Regions from separate parts of the Streptomyces sp. NPDC006516 genome, predicted to be linked through region 3. Evidence: riboswitches for the same ligand, from Rfam matches in the RefSeq annotation. Region 3 holds a riboswitch; each other region holds the start of a gene.

Region 1 (4,662 bases), on a different contig from region 3:
ACCGTCGTGCCTGACGGCGGTTCTGGGACCGGTAGACGCGGGCCGCGGTCTGCTCACCGAGCAGCCGCAGCCTGGTCGCGGTGGAGAACCGGTCGCGGTCCTTCCCGGCCATGTCTCACGCCTCCCCGTTACGCACGTCCGTCCCCGCACACGGTACGGGACCGGATGCGGGGACGGACGGAGGCTGGTGCCCCGGACTCGGGCCGTCAGCCCTCGAAGCGGAACCGCGGGAACGCCGAACGGCCCGCGTAGACCGCGGCGTCGTCGAGGATCTCCTCGATGCGCAGCAGCTGGTTGTACTTGGCGACGCGGTCCGAGCGGGCCGGGGCGCCGGTCTTGATCTGGCCACAGTTCACGGCGACGGCGAGGTCGGCGATGGTGACGTCCTCGGTCTCACCGGAGCGGTGGGACATCATGCACTTGAAGCCGTTGCGCTGGGCCAGCTCGACGGCGTCCAGGGTCTCGGTCAGCGAACCGATCTGGTTGACCTTGACGAGCAGGGCGTTGGCGGAGCCCTCCTCGATGCCACGAGCGAGGCGCTCGGGGTTGGTGACGAACAGGTCGTCACCGACGATCTGCACCTTGGAGCCGAGCTTGTCGGTGATGACCTTCCAGCCGGCCCAGTCGTCCTCGTACAGCGGGTCCTCGATGGAGACCAGCGGGTACGCGGAGACGAGCTCCTCGTAGTACTCGGTCATCTCGGCGGCCGAACGGGACTTGCCCTCGAACTCGTAGACGCCGTCCTTGTAGAACTCGGACGCGGCGACGTCGAGCGCGAGCGCGATGTCGCGGCCGGGGACGTAACCGGCCTCCTTGATGGCCTCGAGGATGAGGTCGAGGGCGGCACGGTTGGACTCGAGGTTCGGGGCGAAGCCGCCCTCGTCGCCGAGACCGGTGGACAGGCCCTTGGTCTTCAGGACCTTCTTGAGCGTGTGGTAGATCTCCGCACCCCAGCGCAGGGCCTCGGAGAAGGACTCGGCGCCGATCGGCGCGATCATGAACTCCTGGATGTCCACGTTGGAGTCGGCGTGCGAGCCGCCGTTCAGGATGTTCATCATCGGAACGGGCAGCAGGTGCGCGTTCGGGCCGCCGAGGTAGCGGAAGAGCGGGAGGTCGGACGCCTCGGACGCGGCGTGCGCCACGGCGAGCGAGACACCGAGGATGGCGTTGGCGCCGAGGGAGCCCTTGTTCTCGGTCGCGTCCAGGTCGAACATCGCCTGGTCGATGAGGCGCTGCTCGGTGGCGTCGTAACCGACGAGCTCCGGGCCGATCTGCTCGATCACGGCGAGGACGGCCTTTTCGACGCCCTTGCCCTGGTAGCGGTTGGGGTCACCGTCGCGAAGCTCGATGGCCTCGAACGCACCGGTGGAGGCGCCGGACGGAACAGCAGCACGTCCCGTGCTGCCGTCGTCGAGGCCAACCTCGACCTCGACCGTGGGGTTGCCCCGGGAGTCGAGGATTTCCCTGGCTACGACGACGTCGATGGACGGCACGAGGCATCTCCTTCTGGGATCTGACACTGGTTGTGCAGGGTCACTGTGGCCTTGCGGCACGAGCCTAACCGGCTCCGCCTGATCCGTCGGCCGTCCGCCCGTCCCCTGGGACGAAAAAGGACCCAAGGGCCTGCATTACGGGCAAAGCTCCAGAATTTTACTGGCAAGTAACTACAACAGTTGAACGAAAGCGTGTCCCGCGGGGTCTCCGTACACGGCTCCGCGCCGCCCGCGGAGCACCGGACACGACCCCGGCCCGGCGCGCAGGGGGGTGGGCGCGCCGGGCCGGGACTCCGGGGCAGGAGGAAGAACCCCGGACCGCTCCAGATGGGACCTGCACTGCCTCGGTGGAGCCCGTACCGCTTCGGTGGAGCCTGTCCCGCTTCAGGGCGCGGAACCTGGATCCACTTCAGGTGGGACCTGAGTTCTTCAGGTGGACCGACTACTTCAGGTGGAGCTGCTGACCCGGGAAGATCAGGTCGGCGTCGTCGACGATGTCGTCGTTCAGCTCGAACAGCTTCTCCCAGCCGCCCTTGACCTTCTTCGCGTCGGCGATCTTGCCGAGGGTGTCTCCGGCCTTCACCTTGTACTCGCCGTCACCCTTCTCGACCTTCTTGCCGGTCGGGGTCGTGACGGTCTTCTCGGCCTTCGGCTCCGTGCGCGTCTCGCTGCGCGAGGCGGGCTGCTCGGCCGTGCGCTCGGGCTGGGCCTTCTCGGCCGAGCCCGAGCCGGTGTCGACACCCGGGTCCACACCGTCGTTCGTCAGGCCGCCGGCACCGGCGCAGGCCCAGGCACCCGGGCCCTGGAGGTCGAGGAGCTTCTCGGCCACGGCTATCTGCTGGTTCTTGGTGGCCAGGTCGGCACGGGAGGCGTACTGCGTACCGCCGGCGGCGGCCCAGCTGGACTGCGAGAACTGGAGACCGCCGTAGTAGCCGTTGCCGGTGTTGATGGACCAGTTGCCACCGGACTCACACTGGGCGACGGCTTCCCAGGTCTGGACGGAGGCGGCCGAGGCGTTGGTGGCGCCCATCAGCGGCACGGCGACGGCAGCACCGGCGACACCGGCCAGGGTGGCGACACGGACGGCCTTGGACGGGCGACGGTGCTTGCCCTTGCTGGAAAGCAGCATGGTTCTCCTCACCGACGCCTACGAGGTGAGCTGTCGGGTTCGGGCCTGTGAGTTGCCCGGTCGCCCGCACTCGCGGACGACTTCACCCCGAGCCGTACCCGTACCCGTCTTCCGACGGCCGGGTCCGGCGCCTACCTGGGTCCCCCGCTCCTGCCTACGGCGCTTTACGCGTCGGTCCCCTTCGGCCGACGGCAGGATTCGGCGTGACGGTCGAAGGTGCCCGCGGTGCGAGCGGCTCCGACCGTAAACACACCCAACCCCTACATTCAAAGATGGACATAACGGTTAATCAGCACGTACCGGCGCGGGGTCGCGGATCGTTTGCGCAGGTCGGAGCCAATATGGACGGACCGGACGGACGGGGCACCCCGATCACAGCAAAGAGACCCATGTCTCACTTACGCATAAGTGGACATAGGCCTCTGAACTACCCCTGGTTTCGGGGTGTTTTCCCGCTTTGGATCAGTTGCCCGCCGAGGCCTTCGCCTGGGCGTCCTGACCATCCTTCGCATCCTGCGTGTCCTGGGTGTCCTGCGTCTGGGCCGTGAGGCCGAGGTCCAGGCTCTGGCCGGGCAGGATCAGGTCCGGGTCGGAGCCCAGCTCGTCCTTGTTGGCCTCGTAGAGCGCGGGCCAGCCGCCCGGGAGCTCCTGCGAGTCCGCGATCGCCCAGAGGTTGTCGCCCGTACGGACGGTGTACGAGCCGTCCGCGTCCTGGCGCGCGTCCGAGTCGCCCCGGGAGGCGTGCCGGCCGGACTCGCGCCCGTCCTCCAGGCCCGGCTCCGCGCTCGACTCGGGCGCGGGCGTGCCGCGGTGCTTGCCGCCGTTCGCCGCGTCCTCCTTCGAGGCGCCGGTCTCCGAGGCCTCGGGGGACGGGGTGGCGGACGGCGAGGCGTCGGCGCTCGCCGAGGAGTCGGCCCTGCCGGCCTTGTCCGTCCTGCTGTCGGAGGTGTCCTCGGTCTTCCCGCCGGTGCCCTCCGTCGCCTCCGCCGGGGCCGAGGCCCTGGACGAGGGGGTCCCGGACGGGGACGGGCTCTCCGTGGACCCGTCGGACGGCTCGCCGCCCGGGTCGATGCCCGGCAGCGTCCCGTCCAGGGCGAGCCCGGAGATCACGGCGCAGCTGGGCCACGCCTGCGGGCCCTTGTCGTCGAGCACCTTCTCCGCGACCGCTATCTGCTGCGAGCGGCTCGCGAGGTCGGCCCGGGGCGCGTAGGCGGTACCGCCGTAGGCCGACCAGGTGTCCTGCGAGAACTGCAGTCCGCCGTAGTAGCCGTTGCCGAGGTCGGCGCTCCACATGCCGCCGCTCTCGCATTCCGCGACCCGGTCCCAGGTCGTCGCCTCGGCGGCTTGCGCGCCGCCCGCGCCCAGCAGCGGGATGGCGATGGCCGATCCGGTGACGCCTGCGGCGACGACGATGGCGGGTGCCTGACGAGGGCGACGGTGTCTGCCGGTCGCGGAGCCCATGGGATTGCCTTCCGTGTGACTGACATGTGACGGGTGAGTCGAACGGTGAACCTAGCCCTACTCGAACGTGTGTCACAAGTCGATGCAGCGGAGATCACGTGAAAGTCACAGAGTTGACAGGCTGTCACTTTCCTCGCCGGAGCGCCCCGGCCGGAACTCGACCGGAAGCGTGCGCAGTCCACGCATGATGAGCCCGCCGCGCCACCGCAAATCGGCAGGTTCCGCAGCGAGCCGCAGGTCGGGGAGGCGGCGGAGCAGGGTCGCGAGAGCCACCTGACCCTCCAGCCGGGCCAGCGGCGCCCCCAGGCAGTAGTGGATGCCGTGTCCGTATCCGAGGTGCTGATTGTCACTCCGCGCGAGATCCAGCGTGTCCGGATCCTGGAAGCGCTCGGGGTCCCGGTCGGCGGCGGCCAGCACCACCAGGACGGGGTCCCCCGCCGCGATCTCCCGACCGCCCAGCGTCACGGGTTCGGTGGCGTAGCGCCACGTCGCGAGCTCCACCGGCCCGTCGTAACGCAGCAGCTCCTCGATGCCCGTGGCGAGCAGGTCCGTCTCCCCGGCGGCGAGCGACCGCTCCAG
Region 2 (4,662 bases), on a different contig from region 3:
TGTTCATCCCTGTGCTGCGGCTGCTGCGCCGCCAGCTGGGGCCGGGCTGTGCGGGACGGTCGGACATCGCGCCCCCTCGGGCAGTCTGAAGGTTCCGCCTGACCGCTGCGGCCTGCTGCGGCGATGAGGTCCAGCGAACGCCAGTTGTTTTCGTGCCCGTCTCGATCCGGCTCACTTTCGACTGGTGCCAGCCCAGCCTGTCCGCGGCCTCCCGGCTGGTGAGCCCGGCGGCATGGCGCAGGCCGCGCAGTTCCTCCCCGAGTCTGCGTCGGCGTACCAGCGGGCCGTGGCGCATGTCGGCTCCTCTCCTCCCGCGGAGAGCCTCTGCGGCGGCGGCTCGGAAAGTGGCCAGTGTGACGCTTGTGTACGGCTACGGGGGAGAGTTCACCGGATTGGGCGGCAGATATATGCACATCTTGGTGGATCGCCGTCACCGAGGGCCGTATCGGTGGCACTCTGGCGCGAAGCACAATCCAGGCCGATCGCGGGTCGGTCAGGCGGGAAAGGGACGGCGTCGCCATGGCAGACCAGCAAGAAGCAACTGTCACCCTGCCGAGCGACCCGGTCTCGGTGTCCCGGGCCCGCAGACACGTGGCGCGCGTACTCGCCGAGTGGGGTCTCGCGGACGGGAGCGAGACCGCCGACGCCATCCAGCTGATCGTCTCGGAGCTCGCGACGAACGCGGTCCAGCACACCTTCGGCCAGTCACCCACCTTCACCGTGGACCTGCGCCTGGATCGTGACGTCGAGTTGTATCTGGGGGTCACGGACAGCCACCCCCGCTGGCCCCAGCGCCTGCCCGCGGCTGTACGGCAGGACAACGGCCGCGGCATGGTGATCGTCCGGGCGCTCGCCAAGGAACGCGGTGGCCGGCTCAGCGTCAGCCCGACTCCGGACGGGGGCAAGACCGTGGCGATCGAGCTTCCCTGGGCCGTTCCCACGCAGGCCTGAGATTCCACGGGTGGGCCGCCGCACCGGGACGAGGCGACGATTGCCCCGCCGGGCCGCCCGCCCGACAGCTACGACGTGGTGGTACGGCCGAATCCGCTGCGCAGCAGCGCCGTCAGTGTCTCCGAGGCCGCCGTGTTCCGGGTCCCCCGGTGCGCCACCGAGATCGTCCGCCGGAACGTCGCCGGCTCCAGGCGCCGTACGGCGAGTGGTGCCGGGGACATCGCCGCGACCATCTCCGGCACGACTGCCACGCCGAGGCCCGCACTGACCAGCGCGCACACCAGGGCGTAGCCGGGCGACTCGCACACCACGGCGGGCGTCGCCCCCGCCTCGGCGAGCGCACGCTCCACCCCGCGCCTGGGCGGGTGCTCCGGCGCGCTGCTGATCAGTGGCCGGCCGGCCAGTTCGGACACGGGCAGCGGACCGCTTCCCTCGGAGAGCATCTGGCCGACGGCGGTGACGAGCACCAGCTCCTCGACGAGCAACGGCTCCGAGAACACGCCCGCAGGCAGTGGATCAGGGGCCGCCGGCTCGTACGCGTGGGTCAACGCCAGGTCCACGTCCCCCGCCGCCACCGCGGCGACCCCGGCCGGCGGCTCGTAGTCCGTGACGGCCAGCTCGACGTCGGGGTGGGCACGGCGGAACGCGGTGAGCACCGGGGGCAGCAGGTGGATCCCGGCGGTGACGAAGGTCCCTACGCGCAGCCGGCCGCCCGAAAGCCCGGCGAGCCGGGCGAGCTCGTGCCGCGCCTGGTCCATCTCGTCCAGGACGCGCCTGGCACGCCCCGCCAGGAGCTCGCCGGCCGCCGTCAGCCGTGCTCCACGATGGTGTCTCACGAGCAGGGCGGCCCCGGCCTCCCGCTCCAGCTTGGCCAGCTGCTGCGAGAGTGCGGGCGCGGTGTAGCCCAGCCGAGCCGCTGCCCGTGTGATCGAGCCGGCCTCGGCCACCGCCACCAGCGCGGCCAGCCGTGTGGGGTCGTACATTAAGCGTTCCTTTTGGCGGACCCAGAAGATTGCAAGTACACGCTAAAGGCTCCGGGCGTTCAAGGTGGACCCATGGACGCACAACTGCTCGCTTTCGTCGCCGTGGCCGCGGGTATGGTCGCGCTGCCCGGCGCGGACTTCACCGTCGTCGTACGCAACGCACTCGCCTCCCGGCGGTCCGGTCTCGCCTCCGCGGTGGGGGTCGCCGGAGGGTTGCTGGTACACACCGCGCTGGCCGTCGCAGGGCTCGCCGCCGTGCTCGTGACCATGCCGGTCCTGTTTCGTACCGTTCAGCTGCTCGGCGGCGCCTATGTGCTCTGGCTCGGACTCAGCGGCCTGTACGCGCTGCGGCGAAACGCGGTCCGGGAAGGAGAGGCCGGGGAGGGACAGGGAGGCGGGGCACCGACGACGTGGGCCCGCTCCCTGCGCCAGGGCTTTCTGACGAACGCCCTCAACCCGAAGGCGCCCGTCCTCTTCCTCAGCCTGCTGCCCCAGTTCGTTCCCGACGGCTCGCCGCCGCTGCCCAGGACCTTGCTGCTGGCCTCGGTGGTCGTGCTGCTCGCGCTCATCTGGTTCCCGGCCGTGGCGCTGCTGGTGGACCGGCTGGGCCGGTGGCTGCGCCGGCCGCGTACCGCCCGTGCGATCGAGGGCGGCAGCGGCACGGCGCTCACCGCGCTGGGACTCGTCCTGGTGACAGGGCCCCTGCTGCGCTGAACCGGAGGGGGAGAGCTGTCAGCGGACCCTCCCGTACCAGACGCTGTTCGACCAGATCCGCTCCAGCCGGACCACGGCCCCGGTCTTCGGTGAGTGCCACATCTTTCCGTTGCCGGCGTAGATACCGACGTGGTAAACGCTGCGGCCCGCGTGAAAAAAGACCAGGTCGCCGCGTTTCCGCTGCGACCTGGAGATATGGCGGGTCTTGTTGTACTGCTGCTGGGCCGTGCGGGGGAGTTTCTTGCCCACTTTCTTGAACGCGTAGAGCGTGAGGCCGGAACAGTCGAACCTGTGGGGGCCGGTGGCCCCCCATCTGTACGGTGCACCCTTCTTGGAGGCCGCGATGTCCAGCGCCCTCGTCGAATGGCCCGCGGCCTCGGCCTCGTTCACGAGACCGGGGGTCAGCATGGTGGTGCCGACGGCGAATGTGAGAACCGAGGCCGTACCGACCCGGGCGATGAGAGACGGGACATGAACCTGCGCAGGCATGCGCAACCCTTCGTCAGCCGCCTGTGAAGGGTGACCTGTCGGGTTCGGGCTGGCGAAGTTGCCCGGCCGCGCGAAGCGGCTTCACCCCGAGGGCTGTCCGGATGTCCGGTCGGCCCGTTGTGCTCGGGTCCTCCACTCCTGCCGATCCACTCCTGTCGACCAGGCATCCGGACGGCGGCAGGACTCGGCGTCCGCCCGGACCGCCCCGCCGCGGTGGCGGGGGCTTGTCGTCCCAGGGATCTTTACGCACGAACCGTCCCTTTTCCTCGTCGAAGTTCCGATATGTGAGAGTCGTCACCACTGATCCGTTCGGGTGGACGGGGTGCGCCCGAAGGCCCGGCGCTGCCGCCCGACCAGCCGCGTACCAGCGACGGAACGACGAATTCCGCTCAGCGTCCGCATCTGTTGCGCAAGTTGAGCCGTCCCTCGGGCGGGGGAGCCCCTGAGCCGAACGAGCGAGGAAAACTCATCACGTGGCCGGGCGTGTCGTGTGAGGGCGCCGAAAGCCCGGCCGGACGCCGGAGTCGGGCGTCGTCCGCGGTCAACTCGACGCGGCCGGAGGCAGCGCGACGCGTCCGGCACGCCGCTCCCCGTCCAGCAGTCGCAGCGCCCGGGCCAGCGTGGCCGCGTGGATCTGTGACTCGCCCCGCTCGTGCATCAGCGTGAGTGCGTCACGGAGGGCGGTGGCGCGGGAGGCGAGCGCCTGAGCGGCGCGAAGCGCTCCGTAGGTGTCGCTGCCGCGCGCCGGGTTGATGCGGCCGAGCTGGTCGAGGGCCTCCAGGTAGCAGTCGATGAACTCGGCCTCGGCGCGGGTCAGTGCGGGGAGCGGCGGGAACTGGGGCGAAAGCATCGGGCGTTCACCTCGCGAGATGCGGCGGCAGGGGTGGCATGCGGTTCTCCACGACGTGGTCCACCAGCCCGAACGCCAGGGCGGCGGGCGCGTCGAGAACGGTGTCCCGGTCGATGTCGGCGCTGATCTCCCGTACGGACCGCCCCGTGTGACGCGCCAGCATGGCCGTGAGCAGTTCGCGCTCGCGCAGCAACTCGGAGGCCGCGATCTCGAGATCGGAGGGCTGTCCCCTCAACGGCTCGTCCAGGGCGGGTTGCTGGATGACTACCCGGGAGCCGGGCAGGGCATGTCGGCGTCCGGGCGCACCGGCTGCGAGGAGTACGGCGGCACTCGACCCCGCCTGTCCGAGACAGAAGGTCTCCACCTCGCACGCCAGGTAGCGCATGGTGTCGTAGATCGCCGTCATGGCGTTGAAGGAGCCACCGGGCGAGTTGACGTAGAGGGACAGCGGACGGTCCGGATCCGCGTGCTCCAGGTACATGAACTGCGCGATCAGATCGGTCGCCGCGGTGTCGTCGACGGGAGTGCCGAGAAAGACGATGCGCTCGGACAGGAGCTTCGCGTAGGGATCCATCGTCCGGGGCCCGTAGGCGGTGCGCTCGGTGAACTCGGGCAGGACATGGCGGGCGGCGGGACGGAACATGGCGGGCCCTCTCCTCTGATTTCCCACAGGCG
Region 3 (4,662 bases):
CGCCGACGCGCACGAAGGGGCCGACAAGTGACCGACGCCGCCGTGACTGGAGTAGCGATGCAGTACCACCCGCAGCCCACCGCCGGCGAAGCCAGGCCGTGGGCCTTCCCCGCGCCCGAGCGCGGCGCCCTGCCCAACGGCCTGACCGTGCTGCGCTGCCACCGCCCCGGCCAGCAGGTCGTCGCCGTGGAGATCTTCCTCGACGCGCCCCTGGACGCCGAGCCCGAAGGCCTGGACGGCGTGGCCACGATCATGGCGCGGGCCCTGTCCGAGGGGACGGACAAGCGCTCCGCGGAAGAGTTCGCGGCCGAGCTGGAGCGCTGCGGCGCCACCCTGGACGCGCACGCCGACCACCCGGGGCTCCGCGTCTCCCTCGAGGTCCCGGTCTCCCGGCTGGCCAAGGCCCTCGGCCTGGTCGCCGAGGCACTTCGGGCGCCCGCCTTCGCGGAGAGCGAGATCGAGCGCCTGGTGGGCAACCGGCTCGACGAGATCCCGCACGAGCAGGCCAACCCGGCCCGCAGGGCCGCCAAGCAGCTCTCCAAGGAACTCTTCCCCGCGACGGCACGGATGTCGCGTCCGCGCCAGGGCACCGAGGAGACGGTCCGGGGGATCGACGCCGCGGCCGTGCGCGCCTTCTACGACGCCCATGTCCGTCCGTCCACCGCGACCGCGGTCGTCGTCGGCGACCTCACCGGGGTGGACCTCGACGCCCTGCTCGCCGACACCCTCGGTGACTGGTCGGGCAACACCGCCCAGGCCCGCCCGGTTCCCCCGATCACCGCGGACGACACCGGCCGCGTGGTCATCGTGGACCGTCCCGGAGCCGTGCAGACGCAGCTCCTGATCGGCCGTATCGGGGCGGACCGCCACGACAGTGTGTGGCCCGCGCAGGTCCTCGGCACGTACTGCCTCGGAGGCACGCTCACCTCGCGGCTGGACCGTGTGCTGCGTGAGGAGAAGGGCTACACCTACGGTGTCCGGGCCTTCGGGCAGGTGCTGCGCTCCACCGCCCCCGGTTCCTCCTCCGGAGCGACCGGTGCCGCGATGCTCGCGATCAGCGGCTCCGTGGACACCGAGTCCACCGGACCCGCGCTCGACGACCTGTGGAAGGTCCTGCGCACTCTCGCGGCCGAAGGGCTGACCGACGCCGAGCGCGAGACCGCCGTGCAGAACCTGGTGGGTGTGGCCCCGCTGAAGTACGAGACGGCCGCCTCGGTGGCCGGCACGCTCGCCGACCAGGTCGAGCAGCACCTGCCGGACGACTACCAGGCCCAGCTGTACGCGCGGCTGGCCGAGACCGGCACGGTCGAGGCGACCGCGGCCGTGGTCAACGCGTTCCCGGTGGACCGGCTGGTCACCGTGCTCGTGGGGGACGCGGCCCAGATCGCCGAGCCCGTCAGGGCACTGGGTATCGGTGAGGTGTCGGTCGTCAGCGGCTGACAGCGGAGAATGCCCTTCAGGGCATGACAGAACGGACCCCGGTGAGCACGTGCTCACCGGGGTCCGTTCGTCTGTCCCATTTGGTATTGAAGATCCGCATATGCCCTGTGGGATGTGCGACATAAGGCCCTTTACGTTTGGTTCCCCGAGGCGGCCCGACCTACCGTCAGCCCGGCTGTTCGTCAGACGTATGCCGCGCCCGCGGCGCCGGACAGTCATCGCCGAGTCCCCGTCAGGCGCGAGCCTGGGGAGCCGGGGACCCATGAAGTCCCTGGGGTGAATCGGGCAATTCCGCGCCTCGCACGAGACGCGGAGGGGCCCGTAGGAGACCTTCCTGCTCCGAACCCGTCAGCTAACCCGGTAGGCGAGAAGGAAGGAAAGGACCAGCCCTTACATGGCGTTCATCCGTGCCACCGGGAAGCACCGTGCCCCGAGCCGCCTGACGCGCAGGAGCGCTCAGGTCGCCGGCATCGCGGCCCTGGCCACCACCGGCGTCATCGGCGCCACGGCCTCCCCGGCCCTCGCCGCGGATTCCGAGTCCGTCACCACGGGCAGCACCGGTCTGACCCAGGCCGTCTCCCTCGACGTCACGCTCGCCGCCCAGATCGACGCCCAGGCGGAGGCGCAGCAGCACCAGGCCGAGGCCGCCGCCAAGGCGAAGGCCGAGGCGAAGGCGAAGGCCGAGGCCAAGGCGGAGGCGAAGCGCAAGGCCGAGGCCCGCGCCAAGGAGGTCCGCGAGGCCGAGGCCCGTGCGGCCCGCGCCGCCGAGCGTGCCCGGCTGAACGCCTTCCACCTCCCGGTCGCCGGCTCCCACGTGACCACCGGCTACAAGTCGGGTGGCGCGCTGTGGTCCTCCGGCAGCCACTCCGGAGTGGACTTCCAGGCGGCGTCCGGCTCCTCCGTGGTCGCGGTCGGCGCCGGTACGGTCGTCGAGGCGGGCTGGGGCGGCGCGTACGGCAACAACATCGTGCTCCGGATGAAGGACGGCACCTACACCCAGTACGGCCACCTCTCGTCGATCGGTGTCTCGGTCGGACAGAGCGTCACCTCGGGCCAGCAGATAGGCCTCTCCGGCTCGACCGGCAACTCCACGGGCCCGCACCTGCACTTCGAGGCCCGGACCACCCCCGACTACGGGTCCGACATGGACCCGGTCGCCTACCTCCGCGCCCATGGCGTGCAGGTCTGACAGGCCTCCGCACGACGACGCTCCGCACGAAGGCCCCGGCCCGTCGCCGGAGTTCAGCACGAAGGCCCCGGCTCACCCGCCGGGGCCTTCGCCGTGCCCTGGCGGAGGAGTCCGCGGAGCGTGCGCGGAAGTGCCCCGCGGCCAAAAGCAATCCACGGATTCCACCCTGCCATCGGAAATTCCCGCCGATTGCAATAGAGTCACAGAACAGGCGTCGATCGGCCGCGTTTCGCGGGGATTAAGGCGGAGGTTCGGACATGCGCATTCCCGCGCATTCGGTATGCACGGCGATCCGTGACGACATCGTCTCCGGTGTCTTCGAACGTGGCAGCCGCCTCACCGAAGAGGTGCTCGCGCGACGTTACGGCGTCTCGCGCGTCCCGGTGCGCGAGGCGCTGCGCACCCTGGAGTCCGAGGGGTTCGTCGTCACCCGCCGGCACGCCGGTGCCTGTGTCGCCGAGCCGACGGAGCAGGAGGCCGCGGACCTGCTGGAGATCCGCATGCTCCTGGAGCCCCTCGGGGCGGCCCGGGCGGCGCAGCGACGCACCGACGCCCACCTCAAGGTGCTCCGAGGCCTGGTCAGACTGGGGCAGGAGCGGGTGCGCCGCGGCGAGGGGGAGGATCTGCGCTCGCTGGGCGGCTGGTTCCACGAGACGCTGGCGCAGGCGTCGGGCAGCCCCGCCCTGATCGCGCTGCTCACCCAGCTCCGGCACAAGATCGCGTGGATGTACTCCGTCGAACAGCCCGCCCGCCCCGCGGACTCCTGGGCGGAGCACGGTGCCCTCGTCGACGCCGTGGCGCGCGGCGACGCCGAACGGGCCAGGGCCCTCGCCGCCCAGCACGCCGAGCGGGCCACCGCCGCGCACCGGCTGCGCCGTCCGCCCGGTGGCACGGCGGGCGGCGTGCGGGTGAGGACTTCGCAACACCCCGTAAACATCGCGGGAGCACGTCATTAACAATTGCGCCGTATACAAAGAAGGTAATTGTCGCGGGGCTTTATTTCTGCTGCCCTAATTCGGGCGCGAGGAGTGCCGCTGCCCGCTCGTGAAACAGAAAAGCCGCGACTCCCGGTGAGAGGGCGCCGCGGCTTATCCGCAGAAAAGATTCCGGACGGGCCGGACTCAGACGGTCTCCGGGAGCTCCTCCAGCCCCTCGGCGACCAGCTTCGCCAGACGGTCCAGAGCGACCTCGGCGTTGTCCGCCTCGGAGGAGAGCACGATCTCCTCGCCGCCCTGGGCGCCCAGGCCGAGCACCGCGAGCATGGAAGCGGCGTTCACGGGGTTGCCGTCCGCCTTGGCGATCGTCACCGGGACGCCGGAGGCCGTGGCGGCACGGACGAAGATGGAAGCGGGGCGGGCGTGCAGGCCCTCGGCCCAACCGACGTTGACGCGGCGCTCAGCCATGGTTCTGCCCTTCACGTATCAATGGTTGTCTAGACCAGTGTCTCATGCGGTGTGCACTGCCTGCTCTGGGCTCGCCGCCGGCCCGCGCACCGCCCGCCGGCACCCTCAGCGTGCCCCCGCCGCAATGCCGACGCGACCGGTGCGACGAGCCGTAGGCTTTGCCCATGGAGCCCTCGCCCTCACCGGAGCAGAGTCCGCACCACGCGTACCCCGACCACTGGGAGGCGGACGTGGTGCTCCGTGACGGTGGCACCGCGCGCATCAGGCCCATCACCACGGACGACGCCGAGCGTCTCGTCAGCTTCTACGAGCAGGTGTCCGACGAGTCGAAGTACTACCGCTTCTTCGCCCCGTACCCTCGCCTCTCCGCCCGCGACGTGCACCGCTTCACCCATCACGACTACGTCGACCGGGTGGGACTGGCCGTCACGATCGGCGGCGAGTTCATCGCGACCGTGCGCTACGACCGCATCGACGACCAGGGCAGGCCGGCCTCCGCCCCCGCGGACGAGGCGGAGGTCGCCTTCCTCGTCCAGGACGCCCACCAGGGCCGTGGCGTCGCGTCGGCCCTCCTCGAACACATCGCGGCGGTCGCCAGGGAACGTGGCATCCGCCGATTCGCCGCCGAGG

The links. A riboswitch is a leader RNA that binds a small molecule or an ion and turns the genes downstream of it on or off. The one in region 3 is predicted to bind cyclic di-AMP.
Region 1: another riboswitch for cyclic di-AMP. It lies ahead of ABZY45_RS22670 (transglycosylase family protein); the one in region 3 lies ahead of ABZY45_RS24840 (M23 family metallopeptidase).
Region 2: another riboswitch for cyclic di-AMP. It lies ahead of ABZY45_RS27545 (C40 family peptidase); the one in region 3 lies ahead of ABZY45_RS24840 (M23 family metallopeptidase).

What each region holds. Positions count from the first base shown of each region.
Region 1 covers NZ_JBEXPD010000008.1:234,550-239,211, reverse strand. The annotation lists gene ABZY45_RS22680 (septum formation initiator family protein) at 1-112, opposite strand, end outside; gene eno (phosphopyruvate hydratase) at 207-1,493, opposite strand; gene ABZY45_RS22670 (transglycosylase family protein) at 1,936-2,622, opposite strand; cyclic di-AMP (ydaO/yuaA leader) riboswitch at 2,623-2,794, opposite strand; gene ABZY45_RS22665 (transglycosylase family protein) at 3,085-4,083, opposite strand; gene ABZY45_RS22660 (cytochrome P450) at 4,189-4,662, opposite strand, start outside.
Region 2 covers NZ_JBEXPD010000012.1:151,705-156,366, reverse strand. The annotation lists gene ABZY45_RS27570 (DUF397 domain-containing protein) at 1-175, opposite strand, end outside; partial or broken gene ABZY45_RS27565 (helix-turn-helix transcriptional regulator) at 155-295, opposite strand; gene ABZY45_RS27560 (ATP-binding protein) at 520-951, shown strand; gene ABZY45_RS27555 (LysR family transcriptional regulator) at 1,020-1,934, opposite strand; gene ABZY45_RS27550 (LysE family translocator) at 2,007-2,648, shown strand; gene ABZY45_RS27545 (C40 family peptidase) at 2,667-3,137, opposite strand; cyclic di-AMP (ydaO/yuaA leader) riboswitch at 3,141-3,337, opposite strand; gene ABZY45_RS27540 (hypothetical protein) at 3,679-3,987, opposite strand; gene ABZY45_RS27535 (ATP-dependent Clp protease proteolytic subunit) at 3,995-4,630, opposite strand.
Region 3 covers NZ_JBEXPD010000010.1:106,261-110,922, forward strand. The annotation lists gene ABZY45_RS24830 (pitrilysin family protein) at 1-31, shown strand, start outside; gene ABZY45_RS24835 (pitrilysin family protein) at 58-1,440, shown strand; cyclic di-AMP (ydaO/yuaA leader) riboswitch at 1,650-1,822, shown strand; gene ABZY45_RS24840 (M23 family metallopeptidase) at 1,835-2,629, shown strand; gene ABZY45_RS24845 (GntR family transcriptional regulator) at 2,887-3,585, shown strand; gene ABZY45_RS24850 (HPr family phosphocarrier protein) at 3,751-4,032, opposite strand; gene ABZY45_RS24855 (GNAT family N-acetyltransferase) at 4,197-4,662, shown strand, end outside.